DNA from 3 places in the Vibrio sp. R12-SW3-ISO1 genome. Region 3 is predicted to be linked to each of the others. Evidence: predicted binding sites of a transcription regulator. Region 3 holds the regulator's gene; each other region holds the start of a gene.

The links. Region 3 encodes CRP, which controls carbon source genes, mostly activating them, when cyclic AMP is high. Its sites were predicted from a motif close to TGTGANNNNNNTCACA; they were not measured.
Region 1: the regulator CRP is predicted to act here: its motif matches at 1,809-1,824, upstream of recB (exodeoxyribonuclease V subunit beta).
Region 2: the regulator CRP is predicted to act here: its motif matches at 2,054-2,069, upstream of AC6R0R_RS12975 (NupC/NupG family nucleoside CNT transporter).

The regions. Positions count from the first base shown of each region.
Region 1 is NZ_JCBDGK010000043.1:92,264-96,527, reverse strand. Features, by position in the region: gene recB (exodeoxyribonuclease V subunit beta) at 1-1,632, opposite strand, end outside; gene recC (exodeoxyribonuclease V subunit gamma) at 2,006-4,264, opposite strand, start outside.
Region 2 is NZ_JCBDGK010000043.1:51,245-55,508, forward strand. Features, by position in the region: gene AC6R0R_RS12955 (alanine/glycine:cation symporter family protein) at 1-152, shown strand, start outside; gene yaaA (peroxide stress protein YaaA) at 246-1,019, shown strand; gene AC6R0R_RS12965 (DUF5363 family protein) at 1,069-1,236, shown strand; gene AC6R0R_RS12970 (TatD family hydrolase) at 1,236-2,009, shown strand; gene AC6R0R_RS12975 (NupC/NupG family nucleoside CNT transporter) at 2,215-3,477, shown strand; gene AC6R0R_RS12980 (XapX domain-containing protein) at 3,743-3,913, shown strand; gene deoC (deoxyribose-phosphate aldolase) at 4,176-4,264, shown strand, end outside.
Region 3 is NZ_JCBDGK010000050.1:123,881-128,144, forward strand. Features, by position in the region: gene astD (succinylglutamate-semialdehyde dehydrogenase) at 1-581, shown strand, start outside; gene AC6R0R_RS16395 (DUF1338 domain-containing protein) at 701-1,501, shown strand; gene crp (cAMP-activated global transcriptional regulator CRP) at 1,657-2,289, opposite strand; gene AC6R0R_RS16405 (phosphoribulokinase) at 2,547-3,416, opposite strand; gene AC6R0R_RS16410 (capsule assembly Wzi family protein) at 3,742-4,264, shown strand, end outside.

The DNA.
Region 1 (4,264 bases), on a different contig from region 3:
AAGAATTGTCTGGATCTGGTTGGCCGTCGCACTCGCCATCGCCTCAAGGTACTCACCTTTGGCCAGCGGCTTCTCTTCGGCTTCTTGTAACCAATACGTCAACGCTGGTTGTCGTGTGCCGCTTAAAGTCCAACCTTTGCGCTCAGAACCCGGAGAGGCGTTGACGGGATAAAAAGGAATATCTTGATCGTAGATAAACGGGCTTTTCGGCACTGAAAACACTTGATTGACCGCTGCCACCATATCGGCGCTTGAGCGCCAGTTCGTGCCTAAAGTGAAATGCGACGTCACTTGTTGGCGCGCTTTAATGTAGGTAAAAATATCCGCGCCACGAAACGCGTAAATCGCCTGTTTCGGATCGCCAATCATAAACAGACCGCACTCAGGACGATCTAGGTAAATACGGCTGAAAATACTGTATTGCAGCGGATCGGTATCTTGGAATTCGTCGATCATTGCAACGGGATAGAGAGTGCGAATGCGCTCACGCAGCAACTCAGTATCATCAAGGTCGATCGCCGCAGAGAGCTGAGTCAACAAGTCATCAAACGAGAGCCACTGCTTCTGAGCTTTGGCCGCTGCCAGCATTGTGCGGCAATGCTCTATCGCATGAGCCAACATCGGCGCTTTCAGATCCACCGGGTGAGCGAGGTGGGCTTCAATACGTGCAAATAACGGGTGCTCAGGCGCTTGGCCTTTCGGTGTTTTTTCAAGCAGTGCGTTTTGCGCAAACTTCTCCAGCGCCGTAGGTATCTCATAGTTTGTCGTTGCCTGGGCTGCCCAGGCAGAAACACTCTCTATCCAGGTCGGTAGCGATTTTTTACTGTAACTGCGCTTATTGACGTCTGACTCGTTGATGATCGCCAGCACCTCGTCTTGATGCGCTCGCCAAAGTGCCTTGAGTTCATCAATTTGAGCCAGATTACGCTCATGCAGATCCGCTAAGCTGCCCTGCATTGCAGGCACGCTTAACGCCAAAGGTGCACCAGTCAAATAGTTCGAAATCGCGGCTAACAGCTCATTCGGCGCCCGCCAAATTCGGCGAATTTCACCTGCCAGTTGCGGGGGTAATGGATAGAAATTACGCCGCCAATAATCTGCGACCACTTGCGCTTTTAGATGGCTTTCATCAGTGACAAGTTCATTGCTAAATCGACTGCCTGACTCAAACGCATTTTGCGTCAGCATCCGCTGGCAGAAACCATGAATCGTGTAGACGGCGGCTTCATCCATCTGCCTTTCCGCTTGCAGCAAAATTTGCGCAGCTTGGGCGTGATCCGTCACCGCTTCCAGCAAAGGCTCGATCACTGGGTCGCTGCTTTGGCCACGAGCAAAAGCAAGGCGCGCGTCATGAATACGCGCTCTGATCCTATCGCGTAGCTCCGCCGTGGCAGCCTCAGTAAAGGTCACCACCAAAATCTGATCCACAGTGAGCGGATGCGCGTGCCGAGTCTGATCGTCGCCATGCCCGAGTAGCAAGCGCAAATAGAGCCCTGCAATGGTAAAGGTTTTTCCTGTTCCAGCTGAGGCTTCAATCAGCCGAGCACCATGCAATGGAAAAGTCATCGTATCGAGTGCGGTCGGTGTGATATCACCACCACTAGAAAGAGTGGAACGAGACGATGCGGTCATAAAATTCTGCCCTTTAACTGTACGAGTTCACACATTGGCTCAATGGCACATTGTATGAATTCATGGATGTTTCACCTATCACGATTCAGCTCGACAATATTAGTGCTAATACTCAATGTGATCCGGTTAATAAAACGCTATTTTATCTGTTAACCCCATAAAAATACGGGGAGTTCTGCGATCTTACTCACAGCAGCCTATAGAGTGAGTCGTTAGTATTCGCAGCACGAGTTGAGGCAGTGTGTCTGCCCATCAACCCAACAAATCATGGTCCCTCTGACCTGTGGCCGTACAGCGAACGCCCTACACTATAATGATTTTCTGGCGGCCACTTTACCTTCTGCTATTTTTACTTTTCATTTTCACTGTCCCTCTACGACACATCGGCAGCATCCTGTACAGCGAGACGAGGTGCTTGAATGACGCGAGCAGCCAATGTACGCACTCGAGCGGCCAGTTCCTCATCCCATTGCGGCCAAATACGACGAATATAACTGTCGTTGCCTTCGCCACTCGACATGTAGCCATCATTGAACGTATCGGCCATTTTTTTCAGCGATTTGTCTTCATCGTCCGCCCACTTACCGCGACTAAAACCCGCTTCTATCGCCGCTAAAGCGGTACGGGGGAAATAAGGTAAAGGTTCACTCATGCCTTGGAAGTAAAGACCCACCAGCTCATTGAGTAGTGCGTACGCTTGCTCACGAGACTCTAGTGCAGGGTAGACCAGATGCTGCGCCCCTTCTTTTTTGTCATAGCCGATCAGGTGAGTGCGCAGCGCACGACCACTGGCGGCCATGGCCAAATGATCAAGCCAAGCGGAGAGATAGTCTTGAGATCGAATCCGCCCAGTACGAAAACGCACAAGCCCAGATTGGTACACTTGAGTCAACCAGCCGACCAGCTGTACGGGTTTGCCATCGCCAAGCACATCCAACGTGAGAGTGACTTCATGATCCTCACAAGGCGCTTGACACAATCCGTGCAAGGTTTTCGCTAACTCTTCACTTTGCACTCGGTTGGTTTCAAACTCAATGTCACCAAAGGCGCCAATAGGCAAACGCCCTTCGGCGCGATGCTTCGCCACACATTGCGCCATCAAGCGACTAGGATCGCGATCAGCTAATGTGTGAGCGGTCAGCAGTGTCGTGAGCAGCTCATCGCGCAACTGATAGCTTTCCAGTCCGCCCAGCACAAAGGGCTCTTCATCGTTCATCACAGGTTGCGGCGGCTCAAACGTCACCTTTAAACGGCGGTTGAAAAAGTACTGAACGGGCAGGCGCCAAAAGCGTTGCAGCTCGACTAAATCCAACTCGAGTGGAAAGTGCGCGCCGAGCAAGTAGTCACTCAACTGACGCTGAAAATCACCACTTTTTTGCCCCTGGCGCAAGGCGGCAGGTAACCACTCTTGAGCGTAACTTGCCCGCTCGCCAAGAAACGCCTCAGCGCTGAACGGCACCATGGGATGAGACGTGCTCAAGTGGTGAACAAGGCGCGAGCCGGACTCATCACAGCCTAAATCTGAATCGCCTTCCAAACAGTAGTTTTGATGGCAGTATTCCATTAACTCAGAGACCAACACCGATGGCATGCGCGGCGTGTTGTCTTGAATTGAGCGCCCGACATAACTGATGTAAAGCGTGTCCTGCGCCGATAACAGCGCCTCTAAGAAAAGGTAGCGGTCGTCATCTCGGCGCGAACGGTCGCCATGCTTAGCGCGACCATTCATCAAATCAAACCCTTCCGGCGGCACAGACCTTGGGTAAACGCCTTCATTCATTCCCAATAGACACACAGTCTTAAATGGAATGGAGCGCATCGGCATGAGGGTACAGAAGTTGACTTGGCCGGCAAGAAAGCGCTGACTTACCCGCGTACCAGAGAGTTTGTCACGCAAATACTGCGTCACAATCGCAGCAGAGAGCGGTGCACTGAACGCGGCATCATTCAGCTGCTCTTTGAGCATCGCCAACGTATCACGAATGGATTTGAGCGCCGCTTCGCCATCCAAATCCACTAAAAAGAAATCATCCAACAGCTGAGTCAGCACTTCGCGCCACTGATCCACACCTTGGCTCTGCGCTAACTTGGCGCGATAAAGCGCAATGGTTTCAATATAGTGAGCCAGTTTGCCCGCCAGTTCGGCGCCAAGGCCTTGAACTTCGTTGAACGGCGCCAGTTCACCTTGTTCGGTGTTCAGCAGCCCTGCCGATGCAGGCATTGCATAGCCCAGCAACATGCGGTTGATACCAAATTGCCATGTATTTTGGCCGGTTTTAGGCAAATCAAATTCTTGCGCGGTGTGGCCGTCGAGCCCCCAGCGAATCCCCGATTGCTCTACCCACTGTTTAGCGCGAATAAACTCGTTATCGTCGAGACCAAATCGCGCCAAGATCGCTGGTGTTTCCAGCAGCTCAAGCAGCTCCGAGGCCAAACAGCGCGATTGCGGCAGCATGGTCAACAATAAGAAAGCATTCAAGATCGGGCTTTCTTGGTTGGCACTGCGATCCGAGATAGAAAAAGGGATGAATCGTTCACCCGGCGCATTGCCAAACACCGCTTGAATGGCCGGACTGTAGGCATTGATGTCCGCCACCATCACAATCACATCACGCGGTTTGAGCGACGGATC
Region 2 (4,264 bases), on a different contig from region 3:
TTATCTTGCTCTCTGGCACTGTGGTTAAGCTAGCAAAAGACTACAACCGTCAGCTTGATGAAGGCAAAGTTCCGACCTTTGATGCCAATGATTTCCCAGAGCTGAAATCTCAGCTTGAAGATGGCATTTGGGATCAAAAAGAAAAGAATTGATAGCTGAATACTATTGAAATGATTCATAAAGCCGTGCAGACATTGCACGGCTTTTTTTGTACCCTAAGGTAAACAATCAATAAGAGTAAAGTCATGTTAATCGTCGTTTCTCCAGCGAAAACCTTAGATTACGAATCACCCTTGGTGACCGAGACCTACACACAGCCTGAGTTAATTGACTACTCCAAGCAGTTGATTGAGGTGTGCCGTAAATTGACGCCAGCCGATGTGGCGAGTTTGATGAAGGTCAGTGACAAAATCGCCGATCTGAACGTTGGCCGCTTCCAAGAGTGGAGCGAGACATTCACACTCGACAATGCCCGCCAAGCGATTTTGGCGTTCAAAGGCGATGTCTATACAGGTCTTGATGCCCAGACACTCACAGAGGCGGATTTTGAGTACGCTCAGCGCCATTTACGTATGCTGTCTGGCCTTTATGGTCTGCTTAAGCCGCTTGACCTGATGCAACCATACCGTCTTGAAATGGGGACTAAGCTTGCCAATGAGAAAGGCACCAACTTGTATCAGTTCTGGGGGAATGTGATTACCGACAAGCTCAATCAAGCGATTACCGAACAAGGGGACAACGTCTTGATTAACTTGGCCTCCAATGAGTATTTTAAGGCGGTTAAGCAAAAGAACTTGGATGCGCAGGTGATTACGCCGGTGTTTAAAGACTGCAAAAACGGCCAATATAAAGTGATCAGCTTTTATGCCAAAAAAGCGCGCGGCATGATGGCGCGTTTTATTATCGAAAACCGCATCGAGAGTGTCGCGGATTTGACCCAGTTCAACACGGCGGGGTACACCTTTGCTGAGGATGAGTCGAGCGCGACTGAGTTAGTGTTCAAACGTGAAGAGCAGTAGTGCAGGCGAGTGGTCATCGTTGCTAGCATCGGGCAGGGGAGTCATGCACATGTGGAAGAGATTAAAACATTGGCTTGAGCGCTACGACGCTTGGTGCCACTCTATGGGCCTTACTCCTGGGCAAAAGCGAAGTTGCGTGCCATACCGCTCTGAGGATGCAAAACAGAGCGCCGCTGCCACTTCGTCCTCATCACCCACTTCAAAGGCGCAGCAGTAATGCGCCTTTTTGATACTCACTGTCATCTCGATTTTGCCCCCTTTAAGGCTCAATTAGGGGCTACATTGCAAGAAGCCAGTGAGCAAGGAGTCGAGCGTTTTCTGGTTCCTGCGATTGGCGAAAGCAATTGGAGCGATCTTATTGCGCTATCCCAACAGCACAAGAACTTGCACATCAGTTTGGGGTGCCATCCCTATTTTGTTCACACCGACTCATTGATTGAGGTCAGTCGCCTAGAAGCTCAATGTGAGTCGGTAGGCTCAGTGTGTGTCGCGGTCGGAGAGTGCGGCTTAGACGCCATGATCGATGTCGACGCTCTGCGACAAGAAGCGGTGTTTGAGGCGCAGATCAGCGTGGCCAAGAATCTGCGGCGGCCCTTGATTCTTCACGGGCGAAAAACCTATCACCGCTTGTTGCAACTGCTTAAGCAGCACCGTTTTCACTACGGTGGGATTTTGCATGGGTTTTCCGGCAGCTATCAACAAGCGATGCAATTTGTTGAGCTCGGTTTCTACATCGGTGTGGGCGGAGTGATTACCTACCCAAGAGCGAATAAGACGCGTCAAGCGGTGACGCAGGTGCCCATCGACCATCTTGTTTTGGAAACCGACGCGCCCGACATGCCGTTGTCAGGGTATCAAGGCCAAGCCAATCATCCTAAGCGTTTACCCCAAGTGTTAACGACATTGGCGCAACTGAAGCAGAGTTGTGAGCAAACGGTTGCGGAAAACGTTTGGAAAAACAGCTTTTTGGCACTGTCTATTTGTGAATGAATTCTAAATAAAATGTGCTTTTTATGATTCCTATGAACTTTAGTTGTGATTTTTGTCACACTTACGAGTGAACGAGTGGTGAATCTTATCAGAAACTGTGAAGGCGGCATTACTTTATCGGTGGACGGATGAGTATAATTGCCCGTGCTTTTGAGCTCCATTTTGTAACACGCCAACAAATAACTTAATAAGGAAGTCATAAACTATGAGCCTGTTTATGAGCCTAGTCGGTATGGCAGTTTTGATCGCTATCGCGCTTCTACTGTCTGATAACCGCAAAGCTATCAATCTAAGAACTGTGGGTGGCGCTTTTGCTATCCAATTCATCATCGGTGGTTTCGTTCTGTACGTACCATGGGGTCGTGATCTTCTAGCTGGTTTCTCAGCTGGTGTACAAAACGTGATCGACTACGGTAAAGACGGTACTGGTTTCCTATTCGGCAGCCTAGTTAACTTCTCAGTTGACGGTATCGGTTTCATCTTTGCTTTCCAAGTACTACCAACGCTAATCTTCTTCTCTGCGCTAATTTCTGTACTTTACTACATCGGTGTGATGCAGTGGGTTATCAAGATTCTTGGTGGCGGTCTACAAAAGGCACTGGGTACATCACGTGCCGAGTCTATGTCTGCAGCAGCGAACATTTTCGTAGGTCAAACTGAGGCACCACTTGTGGTTCGTCCGTTTGTACCTAAAATGACTCAGTCTGAGCTATTTGCAGTGATGTGTGGTGGTCTAGCGTCTGTAGCAGGTGGTGTACTTGCTGGTTACGCTTCAATGGGTGTACCTCTAGAGTACCTTGTTGCCGCATCATTCATGGCAGCACCTGGTGGTCTACTGTTCGCTAAAATCATCAAACCTGAAACTGACACGCCAAATGACGATCTAGGCGCGGACATCGACGGTGGTGACGACAAGCCTGCTAACGTTATCGATGCAGCAGCTGGCGGTGCGTCTGTCGGTCTACAGCTTGCGCTTAACGTTGGCGCAATGCTACTTGCGTTCATCGGCCTTATTGCTCTTATCAACGGCATCCTAGGTGGCGTTGGCGGTTGGTTCGGTATGCCTGAACTGACACTAGAAATTCTTCTAGGTTACATCTTCTCACCACTTGCATTCCTAATTGGTGTGCCTTGGGAAGAAGCGACGCTAGCGGGTTCATTCATCGGTCAGAAACTGGTGGTGAACGAATTCGTTGCTTACCTAAACTTCGTTCCTTACGTTGGTGATGCAGCTCAAGTTGTACCAGCAACCGGTGAAGTGATGTCGACTAAGACAGCCGCTATCATCTCGTTCGCGCTATGTGGTTTCGCAAACCTTTCTTCAATTGCGATTCTACTAGGTGGTCTAGGTGGTCTAGCGCCAAACCGTCGTCACGACATCGCTCGTATGGGTGTGAAAGCGGTCGCAGCAGGTACTCTGTCTAACTTGATGGCAGCAACCATCGCTGGCTTCTTCCTATCTTTCTAATTTAAGAAGCGATAGATTATATAGACGCCGTTTTATAAGACCCCGTAGTTGCATAGCTTGCTATGTACTACGGGGTTTTTTCGTTGTTTAAAGGTCTGGAGTGTGTCCAGACAACAAGATTCATAACGTTTGTGCAGTGGATAAAACTCAGCAATCGTTAAGCCGGATCTTTTTTGAGATACAAACCGTTTGCGCTCTGTGTGCGACTACAGTTTTGCGATAAATATCTATACTGTATAGGTGTAAAGAAAATAGGCCTAAACTGATGAATGATGTGATTCTCGCGACCTTAGCGGGCTTTGTTGTCGGAATCCTGTTTTCCGCCATCAAGCTGCCCATTCCAGCACCTCCAGTATTACCGGGAGTGATGGGAATTGTGGGCGTTTATCTTGGTGGTGTAACCTTTCAATGGATCATTGAGCGGTTTTTTAGTTAACGCTAATTAATACAAGGAGTATGATTAGCGCGGCAACATCGGTTGCCTGAGGCGTCACAAAGCGCCTATACACGTTAGACACCGCAATCGCAGATTGTTGTGCCATAGACCAAATTGGTACTGTGCGGTGACAAGGATAGCAATTGGTACATGTTCGCTGTATGTAGCAAGTCTTCAAGGAACCAAGTCCGTTCATTAATGATTACACCTTAATCATAGGGATTAAGGCGGTGAAATTTTTGAATATTGATCGGAGATAGAAATGAGCGATTTAAAAGCAGCTGCACTACGTGCACTAAAACTTATGGACCTAACTACGCTGAATGACGATGACACTGACGCGAAAGTTAT
Region 3 (4,264 bases):
ATGCTTTGGTTAATCGCTTGGTTGAGGCCACACGCAAGCTGCGCGTCGATCAGCCGTTTGCAGAGCCAGCGCCTTTTATGGGCCCACAAATTTCGAAAGCTGCGGCACACTTTATCCTCAACGCACAGGCGAACTTGCAGAGCCTTGGTGGTGTGAGCTTGGTGGAAGCGAAAGCGGGCGAGGCAGCGTTTGTCACTCCGGGGATTATTGATGTCACGGCCATCGACGCGCTGCCAGATGAAGAGTATTTTGGCCCGCTGCTGCAAGTGGTGCGTTATCAAGGTCTTGAGCGCGCGGTTGAGCTGGCCAATGACACCCGCTTTGGCCTCTCTGCTGGGCTGGTGTCCACCGATGATGATGAGTGGGCCTACTTTGTTGACCACATTCGTGCAGGGATCGTCAATCGCAACCGCCAATTAACTGGGGCGAGTGGCGATGCGCCGTTTGGCGGACCGGGCGCCTCGGGCAACCTTCGCCCAAGTGCTTACTACGCTGCGGACTATTGCGCTTACCCTATGGCATCGATGGAAGGCGAGCACACCTTGCTGCCTGAGGCGTTAAGCCCGGGTGTAGAACTGTAAGAGGCACCTTGGGCTCACTTGGAGCCCAAGGTGTTCGATTCATTGCTAGGTTTGTGATTAAGCCATTCTTTTAAAGAACTAGCTTTACGATTCAGCTTCACGATTAACATGGAGACGTTATGACGCCTGCTCAACTGTTCGATTTACTGTGGCAAGACTATATTTCCCGTCTATGCCCTCAAGCGGCCAAGGTTCATCAGCTTTTAGAAGAAGATGAGCCGCTGATCAATGACCATATTGCGCTGCGCACCTTTAACATCGCGCCGCTCGGTATCGAGACATTGGCTGCGCCATTTATTGCGCTGGGTTACCAAGCGTGTGGTGATTATCTTTTTGAGAGCAAACACTTGGTCGCCAAGCACTACGAGCACGCCGATCCGACGTTGCCAAAAGTGTTCATCAGTGAGCTGAAAGTCGAAGAGTGCTCAGCGCCGCTGCAACGCATTGTCAGCAAGCTGGTGGCACAAGTGGAGGCATCCGCACTGCAAAGCCATGAGTTTTTGTATGCGGGCCGTTTGTGGGATCTCAGCTATGAAGATTTTCAAACCCTCGCCCAAGAGAGTGAGTACGCAGCATGGCTTGCGGCGCACGGCTATGGGGCTAACCATTTCACCGTAAGCGTTAATCAGCTCAAGGCATTTGACGAGGTCGCGGCGGTGAATGAGCACCTGCGCCAAGCGGGTTTTGTCATCAATGAGTCGGGCGGCGAAGTGAAAGGCTCACCAGAGGTACTGCTTGAGCAATCGTCCACCATGGCAGACAAAGTCGAGGTGAGCTTTAGTGACGGTACGCAAGTGACCCCAGGTGGCTTCTACGAATTCGCCAAACGCTATCCGATGAGTAATGGTGAGCTCTACCCAGGGTTTGTCGCGGCTTCAGCGGATAAGATATTTGAGAGTACGGATGGGGGAAGTTCCTAGTGCCTAGTTGCTAGTTCCTAGAGGGGGGCTGGTGAAATGGGTGATGGGTAATAGGTAGTGGTAAATAAAAAGCCACCGCTGGTAGACAGGGTGGCTTTCTTAATCTTTAAAGGTTTTCTCTAGGAACTAGCCACTAGGAACTCGCCTCTAATACCCTATCGCGTGCCGTAGACGACGATGGTTTTACCGTGGGCGGAGATCAGGTTTTGCTCTTCAAGCATCTTCAAGATACGGCCAACGGTCTCGCGTGAACAGCCGACAATCTGACCGATCTCTTGACGAGTGATCTTGATTTGCATGCCGTCTGGGTGCGTCATTGCATCTGGCTGTTTCGCTAGGTTAAGTAGCGTTTGCGCGATGCGGCCTGTCACGTCTAGGAAGGCGAGGTCACCGACTTTCTGGCTCGTCACTTGTAGGCGGCTTGCCATTTGCGCAGATAGACGCATTAGGATGTCAGGGTTGACTTGGATAAGCTGACGGAACTTCTTGAATGAGATCTCTGCAACTTCACAAGGTGATTTAGCGCGAACCCAAGCGGTACGCTCTTGATCTTCTTCAAATAGACCAAGTTCACCGATAAAGTCACCTTGGTTTAGGTAAGAAAGGATCATTTCCTTACCTTCTTCGTCTTTAATCAGTACCGCCACAGAGCCTTTGACGATGTAGTAAAGCGTCTCTGCTTTCTCACCGGCGTGGATCAATGTGCTTTTTGATGGGTACTTATGAATATGACAATGTGACAGGAACCACTCTAATGTTGGATCGGTTTGAGGTTTACCTAGAACCATAATATCTCACTTCCTCTGCAGGGTACGCTTGCCGCTTTCCATTTTTGTCGCGCCAGTAAAAGGCGCGAAGCCTTGAACAAGGCTTTTTAGGATAAGAGCACTTATTCAATGCTGCAAGCCATCTTTGTTTCGGTTACAAATAGTAGCCTTTTTCAAAAGGGATTTCTTGATTTTAATCGTGTCAAGTTGGTGATTGTTTACGCAAAAATGTGCACATGATCACGGTATGACAAGTAAACGGGTCTTAGGACTGATCGCTAGCCAATTTTACCCGTCTCGATAAGCTGCTGTAGGATAGGTCTGACGATGAGCTCCATCGCAAAACTCATCTTACCCCCCGGCACGACAATAGTGTTGTGGCGCGACATGAAAGAGCCATCAATCATAGCGAGCAGATATGGGAAGTCGACCTGTTTGATGCCGCGCAGGCGGATCACCACAAAGCTTTCATCTAAACTTGGGATGCCTTTAGCGTTAAGTGGGTTGGACGTATCGACGGTCGGCACGCGTTGGAAGTTGATGTGGGTACGCGAAAATTGCGGGGTAATGTAGTTGAGGTAGTCATCCATCGAGCGGACAATCGAGTCCATTACCGCTTCGCGTGAGTGACCGCGATCGCGCGTGTCACGGACGAATTTTTGAATCCACTCCAAGTTCACAATCGGCACCATGCCAATCAAAAAGTCGACGTGTTGGGCGACGTTGACCTCACCATCCACCACGCCGCCATGCAGTCCTTCGTAGAACAGCACGTCAGAATTTTCCGGCAAATCTTGCCACGGCGTGAAGGTACCCGGCATTTGATTGTAGGGCACGGCTTCATCGAAGGTGTGCAAGTAGCGACGAATTTGCCCTGTGCCTTCATTGCCATACTGCTTAAAAAACTCAGACAGCGCAGGGAAGTCGTTCGCCTGCGGACCAAAGTAGCTGATGTGGCGTCCTTGCTCGCGCGCTTTGCGGATCTCGACATCCATTTCTGGGCGCGTAAAGCGGTGGAAACTGTCCCCTTCCACCCAAGCCGGTTTCACGCGCATCATGTTAAACATTTTGCGAAACGCTTCAGAGGTCGTGGTTGTGCCCGCACCGGAAGAGCCCGTTACGGCAATAATGGGGTGTTTTGCTGACATGACAAACCTTATGTGTAATACCTGTCCTTGTATGTTCGCACTATATCACCAAAACGAAGGCGAGTGTGCCCCTTGAGCAGTTTGCTACTCGTCAGTATTCTTATTTTCGCAAGTTGCATTTTAACTACGTAGTATAATGAGAAGGGAAGTACTTTATTGATATGTTAATACTCTATATACTGCATATCTTTGTGATTGATGCAGTATGATCGGGCGTGCTTATTTGTAGCTAGTTCACCATTTCATCGAAAACCAAAATTCTAATAAGCTAATAATAATTATAGGTTATGTCAGTGGGATTCAAAGAGAATCAAAGGTTCTAGTTGTGGTAAATGGATGTTTAGGACGTCGGTTCTTTATAAAAGACACGTTTTCAGAGGTAACACTGCAAGTATTTTTCGGTTTAATGTGGGTGTTGTCTCTTTTCTGTCTTCCCTTTGGTGTAAAAGCGTCACCATGGCTAGAGTCCCATGACCCTTTCCTAAGAGCATCACTCAATCAACTCTCAAATATTGGCCTGATGAACTCTCCCGTTAGTACATTTCCTCTACGTTGGCTTAGCATCGGCGATGATCTCGCCAACAATCATATATCAGATGAACAAGCCTTAGTAGCAAATCGACAGTTGCGGCATTCAATGAGTAATGCGCAATATGGACGTGGTAAATTCATGTCGAAAGTGAAGTACCAGACAGGGCCGCTAGTGTCTTTAGGATATGGCGCTAATGATAGTGATAGTTGGGGAATTTACTCTAGCTATGATCATCTAGATGACCGTTTTGCGTACAGACTTAATTTGAACTACGTAAACCAAAGGATATCCCAGCAAGATTTGCTACCCATAGAGT